DNA from 3 places in the Paenibacillus ottowii genome. Region 3 is predicted to be linked to each of the others. Evidence: riboswitches for the same ligand, from Rfam matches in the RefSeq annotation. Region 3 holds a riboswitch; each other region holds the start of a gene.

Region 1 (3,281 bases), 390 kb from region 3:
GGATGAGGTCAGCCATCGGCTTCAAATTTTCGACGGCTCCGAAAAAGTTGGGACTCTGAACCAAAACAGCCGCCGTCTGTTCCGATACAGCTGCGGCTAACGCATCGACATCCGTTACGCCGTCTGAACAGCCAATCTCCACGATGTCCAAATCCAATCCGCGTGCATAGGTTGCCAATACCTGACGTGCCTCTGGATGGACAGACCTTGATACGATGAGCTGTTTACGGCGCGTGGCTGCGGTAGCCAATGAGCCTGCTTCCGCCAGAGCTGTCGCCCCATCGTACATACTGGCATTCGCTACAGCCATACCTGTCAATTCGCAAATATACGACTGGAACTCGAAGATGGCTTGCAGCTCGCCCTGGCTTACTTCCGGCTGATAAGGGGTATAGGCGGTGTAAAATTCGGATCGTGAGGTGATGTGTTGGATAACGGACGGAATATGATGATCATAAATGCCTGCACCAAGAAAGCTGGCATGTGTATCAGTATTGGCATTGTGTCCGGCCAGTCTGGCCATGTGGCGGGTTAAGGCTCTTTCGTCGAGCCGAGAGGAAAGAGGGAGTTCCCCTTGGTATCGAATAGCCTCTGGAATGTCACTAAATAGCTCGTCAATGGATGATACGCCCACCACATGCAGCATTTCGGTTTGGTCTTGTTCGGTCATGGGGAGATAGCGATGCTGCTTCATAGGTTCTGGCTCCTTTCAAAAAGCAAAATTTAGATAATAAATTAGCTAATATATAACCGGGATTGGAAAATCCAGAATTTCACACACGATATGATCGCTTTTTCAGGAATGAAGAGAGTTTAAGATCAGCGTGGTCGTTTATAAAAGGGGGCTGCGACCACCTCCGCACGCAGACGCTTACCACGAATTTCGACCTCCAGCGGTGTAGCTAGGGTGCTAAAACGACTGTCCACCAGGGCCAGCCCTAGATTGCGCTTCAAGGTGGGCGACTGGGTGCCCGTGGTGACCTCACCGATGTGTTGGCCTTCAGCAAATACCGGATAATGAGCGCGCGGGATGCCGCGGTCCATCATTTCCAGCCCAATCAACTTGCGAGGAATTCCTTGTTCTTTCTGGCGTTGTAGTGCTTCCCTGCCGATAAAATCTCCTTTACTCAGCTTGACGAAGAAACCTAAACCAGCCTCAAGCGGTGAAATGGTGGCAGATAACTCCTGTCCGTACAGCGGCAGCCGCGCCTCGAAGCGCAGCGTATCGCGAGCACCAAGTCCAGCAGGAATCAGCCCATACGACTCACCGCAACGAAGCAAACCATCCCAGACGGCAGGTGCTTCCTCAGCAGGTATATAAAATTCAAAGCCGTCTTCCCCGGTATATCCGGTTCGCGAGACAAGCGCTTTTGCTCCAAACAATTGCACGTTCTCCTGGAATCGGAAAGATGCCAGATTCGTTATATCTGTATCTGTTACGGCAGCGGCAATGCGTGCTGCTTCTGGTCCTTGCAATGCCAGCAATGCTATTGCGTCAGACACATTCTCCAGATGAACCGATGCAGGTACGTGACGAATGAGCCAATCCCAATCTTTGTCGATGTTGGAAGCATTCACAACGAGCATGTAGCGCTCTGGTCCTTTGCAATATACAAGTAAGTCATCCACTACGCCTCCGTCGGGGTAACACAGGAGTGAATATTGTGCCTGGCCCGGTTCCAACTGGCTGACATCATTTGTGGTTACTCGCTGCAAAAAAGCCTCGGCTTCTTTGCCCTCAACCAAAAACTCGCCCATATGCGAGACATCGAATAAACCCGCGCGTTGGCGGACGGCCTCATGTTCTTTTTGAATGCCGCTAAACTGAACGGGGAGCTCCCACCCGCCAAAGTCAATACAACGAACTCCGGGTTGCGTCCCGTAGGACGAATATAGTGGTGTTCTTCGCAAATTAGACATTTTTCCACTCCTATCCAGTGTAATCGGCCAAAACAAAAAAGACAGGCTGAAAGAAACGTATAGACGGCGGTCCATACTCTTTTTTCAGCTCTGTCCTTGATACCAGAAAGTTACCCCGGTATGTACCAGGTTTCCCCTTGGGTGATCCGCTCTAATCGCGAATGCTCTCCAGAGATGCGTCCGGCAAAGGTCCTTTTGCCTGAGAGATTCACCTGCAATGCAAGTTTACTCCTTCGGCGCTACCTTTTGGATCAATGGTATGCTACCCGGTTTTGCAGGTAACAACTTGATCCGATTCGCGTGCATAACTGTCTCACAAACGACAACAGCTATGAGAATCCTTTTGGCAGTCTCTCCCTCCGCGTTCATCCGCGTTTGCAGTTGTCGATGTATTTCCAAAAGCATTTGCTATAACCCATTAATACGCAAATTCATTCAAAATGTCAATAAAAATGTCATATGAAACAATATGAAAAACATTTAATGTATAAATAAGGATATGTAAGCGTTTGTTACAAGTTATTATTTTTGATAGACTATGCTATATAGGTTGGTATGAAGTATTTTTGTTAGTATTATTGACATGGATGTTCTTGTTGTCATAATCTTAACCTGTCTAATACAAGTGATCAAAAGCATTTTATTCATGTGGAAATGAGGCGAAGCAGGATGAGTGAAGTGAAACAGGAACTCTGGTATACAGACGAACATGAGTGGGTTCAGCGCACAGCGGATGGAACGTTGCGAATCGGCATTACAGACTTTGCACAGCATCAGCTGGGTGATATTGTTTTTGTGGAATTACCTGAGGTGGGAACAACGATTGAACAGGGGGCGGAGATCGGCACAATTGAATCGGTGAAGACAGTCTCCGATCTTTTTGCTCCGGTGGCGGGAACCGTTATGAAAGTGAATGAAGCTCTGGAAAGCACACCTGAGCTGGTGAATGAATCTCCCTATGAAAAGGGTTGGATGATCGAAGTAGAGATGAGCAATGATGTCGAGGAAGCTGTGGGCAAACTGCTGTCTGCGGAGCAGTACGAACAGTTGATTTCGGATCAGCAATAATAAGTAATACAGCATGAATTACTACCTTTTATTTTGATTTTTTGTATGGATCTTGAATTAAATAAGAGCATCGTGAGTCCGCTCGGTTTTTGTATAAAATAGTCGCTATGACCTGACATAGCGGCTATTTTTTTGTTGTTTTTAGAAGGCGTAATTACGTCATTTCCTCAGATTTAGAAGGGTGTCCCACTAAAAAATATGCAGATTTACAACGATGTTTCTTCGACTAATTTCTATTGTTATCGGCCATATTAAGAAGAATTATGCAGGTATAATGCCTTGGCGTTACTTTA
Region 2 (3,281 bases), 1.8 Mb from region 3:
TTAAGAAAAGAGGTTTTCATACCATGACGAAGACGCAAAAAGGATTTCCGAAAAACTTCCTCTGGGGCGGGGCAACTGCAGCCAACCAACTGGAGGGTGCTTTTGACATAGATGGAAAGGGATTGTCGAGTGCAGACATGATTGCCTATGTACCCAGAGCGGAACGTAAGAACGATCATGCTATAGAAATTTCGTCCGAGCGACTTGAGGACATCTTGGCTGGCAAGGTAAACGCTCGTTTTCCAAAGCGTGAAGGTGTGGATTTCTACCACCATTACAAAGAAGATATTGCCTTGTTTGCAGAAATGGGCTTTAAAGTATTCCGCATGTCTATCCACTGGTCGCGGATTTTCCCGAATGGGTATGATGCCGAGCCGAATGAAGCAGGATTGCAATTCTACGACAATGTATTTGATGAGCTGCGTAAGTATGGCATTGAGCCCTTGGTGACATTGTCTCATTATGAAACACCGCTAGGTCTAACCCAGAAGTATAATGGCTGGCTGGGGCGCGAAGTCGTAGATCATTACGTACATTATGCCGAAACGGTATTTACACGCTACAAAGACAAAGTAAAATACTGGCTAACCTTTAACGAAATCAATGTCATGACCATGAGTCCGTTTACAGGTGGCGGTGTGGTTATTGATCGTGTAGAAAACAAACAACAAGCGATATATCAAGCATTGCATCATCAATTTGTAGCAAGTGCACTGGCAACCAAACGGGGACATGAGATCATTCCGGGTGCTCAGATCGGCTGTATGCTGGCCCGTATAGAAAGTTATCCACATACGTGTAATCCAGAGGATATACTGAAGGCCCAGCATGAAAATCAGCTGAACCTGTTCTTTACGGATGTGCAGGCTCGTGGGGAATATCCCAACTATATGAACCGCTATTTTGAAGAACATAATATTGTGATCCAGACAGAACCCGGCGATGCCGAAATTTTGAAACATAATACGGTCGATTTTATCTCATTCAGCTACTATATGACCTTGACCGTATCGGCAGGGCCAGAGGGCGAGAAAGCAGCAGGGAACTTGATTGGCGGTGTGAAAAATCCGTATTTGCAGTCCTCCGACTGGGGATGGCAGATTGATCCGATCGGCCTTCGTGTTACACTGAATACATTTTATGACCGTTACCAAAAGCCGCTATTCATCGTGGAAAATGGCTTGGGTGCGTATGATAAGGTAGAAGAAGACGGCTCTGTGCATGACACATATCGAATTGATTACTTGCGTCAGCATATTACTCAAATGAAGGAAGCGATTGCTGACGGTGTTGATCTGATGGGTTACACCAGCTGGGGTCCGATCGACCTTGTGAGCATGTCTACTTCCGAAATGTCCAAGCGCTATGGATTTATCTACGTTGATCTGGATGATGACGGTAACGGAACGCTCAAACGCTCCAAAAAGGACTCCTTTCACTGGTATAAAAATGTGATAGCAACCAATGGTGAAGAATTGTAATTCCATATCATTTGGCGGGTACAGCAGAGAAAATCCGAAGGATTCAATCTGCTGTACTCGCTTTTTGTATAGATACCCTATCGATTTGTCAAAAGGCTTCACAAATTTTTCACTTGTAATAAGCTGAAAGTTTTCTGTATAATAAATAAAAATTTCATATGTCTGGTTGATGTTTGCGGGAGATGGAACGAAAGTTCCGACCGAAGGGGCAAAACTCTCAGGTGCTAAGGCTGGTTACAGCAATAAGCGGGGACCGTAAACGGACAGAACTCTGGAGAGACCCTTAATTGGGCGCCGAAGGTGCACCGCAGAATAACATCTGCTTAAACTCTCAGGCAAAAGGACAGAGACGCGAATAACCTGTGACAGGGAATACTCTAGGCTTTTATGAGCTTTTTAGAGATAGGATCCTGCACAAATTGGTTTATTTTTTCGTGCCTTTAACCTCTCCAGGAGTCGAATCAACGGATTTGACTCTTTTTTGTTTTTTAATATGCTGGAGGAGCGGGTTGAAATGAACTTGGTACATGTGTTAGAAACGATTAGCAGTTGGATATGGGGGGCGCCCCTCATCATTCTTGTCATGGGAACGGGCTTATGGCTGACCATACGACTAAAAATGTTGCAGGTATTCCGGCTGCCCTTGGCGATCAAGCTCATCGGTAAGGCCCCAAATGAAGGCAGCGGGGATGTAAGCAGCTTTGCGGCTTTGAGTACGGCGCTGGCGGCTACAGTGGGCACAGGAAGTATTGTTGGTGTAGCGACAGCCATTAAGCTGGGCGGGCCGGGTGCCTTGTTCTGGATGGTTGTAGCAGCCTTCTTTGGGATGGCGACGAAATACGCGGAAGGTGTACTTGCGGTTAAATACCGGGTGAAGGATCGGAATGGACAATTCTCCGGCGGCCCGATGTATTATATTGAAAAAGGCCTGGGACGTCGTTTCAAACCGTTGGCGATGCTGTTTGCTTTTTCAGGGATGCTGGTAGCGTTGTTCGGGATCGGAACATTTCCTCAGGTCAAGGCGATTGTATCTTCTACTGAAAACAGTTTTGGCGTTCCGCCGATTGTAACGGCACTGACAATTGCTGTCCTTACAGCTCTGGTCACCATTGGAGGACTCAAAAGTATTGCCAAGGTATCGACGAAGGTCGTTCCTTTTAAAACAGGACTATATGTACTGATTTGTATCATTGTACTGATTCGGTTTGCTGACCAGCTTCCTGCTGCAATCGCGCTTGTGCTCCATTCGGCATTTTCAACAACATCGGCAACGGGTGGATTTGCAGGAGCTACGATTATGCTGGCTATGCGCAGCGGGGTAGCTAGAGGTATATTTGCCAATGAGGCTGGATTGGGGAGCGCACCGATTGCAGCTGCAGCTGCCAAAACCAAATGGCCTGCGGAACAAGGACTGATTTCCATGACGGGCGTGTTTATCGATACGATGGTTATTTGTGTGATGACCGGGTTGACGCTGCTGGTTAGCGGGGTGTGGAGCGGACCTACCGATGCAGGCTTGATGACTCAGCAAGCCTTCTCCAGTGCATTTCCGCTGGGAGCAGAACTGCTCACCATCATCCTGATTATGTTCGCATTCACAACCATGCTCGGCTGGAACTATTACGGAGAGCGCTGTGTTGAGTACTTGCTTGGGGTCAAGTGGATCAAGCCTTATCGTTATTTGTTCATTGTACTGGTTGGTGGGGGCGCGTTCATTAAACTGGATGCGATATGGCTGCTGGCAGATATTTTTAACGCAATGATGGCTTTTCCGAACCTGATTGCATTGCTCGGCTTGTC
Region 3 (3,281 bases):
TTGCGCTGCCGACTTCAAGCATCACGTCAATGACTTCGTCAGACGGAATGGCACTGCGTACTCCCGCCAAAGCCATATCCGCTGCGGCAAGTGCGGTCACGGCTCCCAGCCCGTTGCGCACGATGCACGGAATCTCGACGAGCCCGGCAACGGGGTCGCAAATCAGACCGAGCGTATTCTTGAGCGCTAGGCCTACAGCGTGAATGGCCTGTTCAGGCGTGCCGCCGCGCAGCTCGACCATTGCACCAGCGGCCATCCCGATGGCTGAGCCAATCTCAGCCTGACAGCCTCCCTCCGCGCCGGAAATGAAGGAGTTGTTGGCGATGACGTAGCCAATGGCTCCGGCTGCGAACAAGCCGTGCACCATATGCTCGTCATCCCAGCCGAAACGCTCCTGCGCACTAATGAACACGCCGGGGATGACGCCGCAAGAGCCAGCAGTGGGCGTGGCGACAATGCGCCCCATGGATGCATTCACCTCCGACACAGAGAGCGCATAAGCCATGGCGAGCGCGGAGGCGTCGCCGGAGCAGGTCTCCCCTGTCCGCAGATACTCGGCCAGGCGCTTGCCGTCCCCGCCCGTCAATCCGCTGCGGGATACGGTGTCTTGCGTCTGACCGCGATGAACGGCCTCCTTCATGACTTCATAATAATCAGACATTTGGCGGAAGATTTCTTTTTCCGTTGTATTCGTCTCTTGTACCTGTTCTTGAATCATCAGGCGGCCAATCGTGGTGGATTCCTCAGCGCATATCGCGCTGATTTCATGCAGATGGCTAAACCGCATCGGATTCAGCTCCTTTTTTCAGATTAATCATTTTAATTTCATACATATGAGGCAAAGAACGCAGTTTGGCAATCAGTTCAGCCGTAGGAGGACTGTCCGTTTCGATGGCAGTAAGTGCTTCACCATCCCGACCTTTGCGATCCACATGCATGTAGGCAATGTTAATGTCAGCAGCGCCCAATGCTGAAGTTACCGCACCTAATGTACCGGGCTTATCCGAGTGGAGAAGCACCAACGTAGGCAGTTCTCCGGTCAGGTTAACTCGGAATTCGTTGAGCTGCTGGACATGGATACTGCCGCCTCCGATGGAGGAGCCGAGCAGGGTGCGCTGATCCTCGCCCTTCCATAGCTCGAAACGGACGGTGTTCGGATGGGGCGCGGGGAGTCCGCTAACGGCAAATTCTACGGCCATTCCAGCCTGCTCCGCCCATTGCTCGGCATCGGGAATCCGGTGATCGTCCGTATCGTAATTGAGCAGGCCTGCGATGAGTGCCAGGTCGGTACCGTGTCCTTTGTACGTGTCGGCGAAGGAGCCGTACAGTGTCATGCGGGCGCGGTCAGGCTGCGCCCCGAGCCAGTGCCGGGCAACGCGTGCAAGCCGCACCGCGCCTGCAGTATGTGAGCTGGAGGGTCCGGTCATGGCCGGACCGATAATGGAAAATACATCTTTGAAACGCATGGTATGGCCCCCTGTATGTTCTACAACCATAGTATATGGTATTTCCGCGTCTTTGCACGGATATAACGGTTCCTGATGCTGACGTACAATGTGAGCACAAAAAAGGACAGGATAAGGAAATTCCCCTTATCTCTGTCCTCGTTACCTGAGAGTTTCGTGCGGTGTCCATACCGCCTTACCCCTTGGGTGGCTTGCGCTCTCTCCAGAGTTGCGTCAGATGACGATACATGGACCTGAGAGATTATCCGCCAGCCGGGTGCTGGCGGCTTGCTCCTTCGGTGCCGCCAGCGTGTAAGCCTCTGGACAGACTCTCCCGTCATCTTCATTCGCGTATACCGTTCTACATATCTTCCTTAGCGTAATGTATGCCGCGCTCGCTGTCAATCGCAGGGTTCGATTTTTACATAAACAAGTGTGTTTCCGATAAAAAAGATAAAAATTTACATAATTATGGATCAAACCAGGAAGGAATTAGAAGATTGATAGCTAATCTGATAGAGGACAAGTACATTTATGGAATTATAGGAGGGATATTGACGTATGGTAAAAGGCTCGCGGTTCACAGGTTCACGCTTGAAAGGGGTGCTGCATCTGGCGGCGATCATATCGCTGCTGATCGGGATCTTCGTTCCATTCGGTCAGGTCAAAGCAGAGGGAGCACTGACAGTAGCCGAAGCCCTTCAGCGCCAAGGTAGTGGAGGCACAGTGACGGTGGAAGGCTACATTGTTGGACATGCTACCGGATCGCAAACGGCTAATTTTTCTTCCCCGTTTGCGAATGATTTTAACGTACTGATTGCCGACCAGGTGAATGAACGTAGCACGTCGAATCTACTGGATGTGCAGCTGACATCAGCGTACAGAGGGCAATATGGACTAACAGGCCATCCTGAGCTGATCGGCAGTAAAATTCGTGTGACAGGTACACTTGGCGCCTACAATAATTTTGGCGGAGTAAAAAGCCCAAGCGCTGTGGAACTGGTGAATGGAAGCGAGCCGGGGGAACCTGGTAATCCAGGCGAGCCTAATCCTGGAAACCCGGGTCAGCCCGGTACGACATTGCCGGACGGCAAAGGTAAAAAAGTGCTGTTCGATAATACGCACGCACAGACGGCTGGGGCAGCAGATTGGGTCATTGACGGCGCCTTCTCTGATTTTGCCGATGGATTGCGTAATGTAGGTTTTACTGTGGACCAATTGAACCGCTCTATTCCTTTTACTTTTGGGGAACAAGCCATAACCTATGACAAGCTGCGCCAATATGATGTGTTCATCATCGGTGAAGCGAATGTTCCATTTAAAGCTTCCGAGCAGGCGGCTTTGCTACAATACGTGAATAACGGGGGGAGTGTTTTCTTCATCTCCGACCACTATAATGCGGACCGCAACAAAAACCGTTGGGATGCCTCCGAGGTTATGAATGGCTATCGTCGTGGAGCCTACACTAATCCGGCAAAAGGCATGACTGCAGAAGAAGCAGCATCACCGGCGATGCAAGGGTTAACTAGCTCTGATTGGCTGGCAACCAACTTTGGCGTTCGTTTCCGCTATAATGCGCTTGGTGACGTGAATGCTACGGACATTGTAGCTGAAGATCAATCTTTTGGCATTACCAAGGGTGTACGTTCAATTGCTATGCATGCGGGCTCTACGCTGGCTATTATTGATCCTACCAAAGCGAAGGGAATTGCCTATATCCCGACAGGTACGAAAAAATGGGGCAATGCTGTAGACCAGGGTGTCTATAACGGCGGGGGCCGTGCGGAAGGGCCATTTGCGGCAATCTCCAAGGTCGGTCAAGGCAAGGCAGCCTTC

The links. A riboswitch is a leader RNA that binds a small molecule or an ion and turns the genes downstream of it on or off. The one in region 3 is predicted to bind glycine.
Region 1: linked by a shared signal. The riboswitch ahead of gcvT (glycine cleavage system aminomethyltransferase GcvT) and the one ahead of sdaAB (L-serine ammonia-lyase, iron-sulfur-dependent subunit beta) in region 3 are both predicted to bind glycine.
Region 2: linked by a shared signal. The riboswitch ahead of ACQQ6X_RS19215 (alanine/glycine:cation symporter family protein) and the one ahead of sdaAB (L-serine ammonia-lyase, iron-sulfur-dependent subunit beta) in region 3 are both predicted to bind glycine.

Annotation. Positions count from the first base shown of each region.
Region 1 covers NZ_CP191577.1:48,863-52,143, reverse strand. Annotated here, with positions in the region: gene gcvPA (aminomethyl-transferring glycine dehydrogenase subunit GcvPA) at 1-694, opposite strand, end outside; gene gcvT (glycine cleavage system aminomethyltransferase GcvT) at 820-1,920, opposite strand; glycine riboswitch at 2,001-2,097, opposite strand; glycine riboswitch at 2,101-2,198, opposite strand; gene gcvH (glycine cleavage system protein GcvH) at 2,590-2,988, shown strand.
Region 2 covers NZ_CP191577.1:4,134,323-4,137,603, reverse strand. Annotated here, with positions in the region: gene ACQQ6X_RS19220 (glycoside hydrolase family 1 protein) at 24-1,481, shown strand; glycine riboswitch at 1,648-1,724, shown strand; glycine riboswitch at 1,743-1,838, shown strand; gene ACQQ6X_RS19215 (alanine/glycine:cation symporter family protein) at 1,996-3,281, shown strand, end outside.
Region 3 covers NZ_CP191577.1:436,231-439,511, forward strand. Annotated here, with positions in the region: gene sdaAA (L-serine ammonia-lyase, iron-sulfur-dependent, subunit alpha) at 1-787, opposite strand, end outside; gene sdaAB (L-serine ammonia-lyase, iron-sulfur-dependent subunit beta) at 777-1,466, opposite strand; glycine riboswitch at 1,678-1,792, opposite strand; gene ACQQ6X_RS01980 (DUF6359 domain-containing protein) at 2,007-3,281, shown strand, end outside.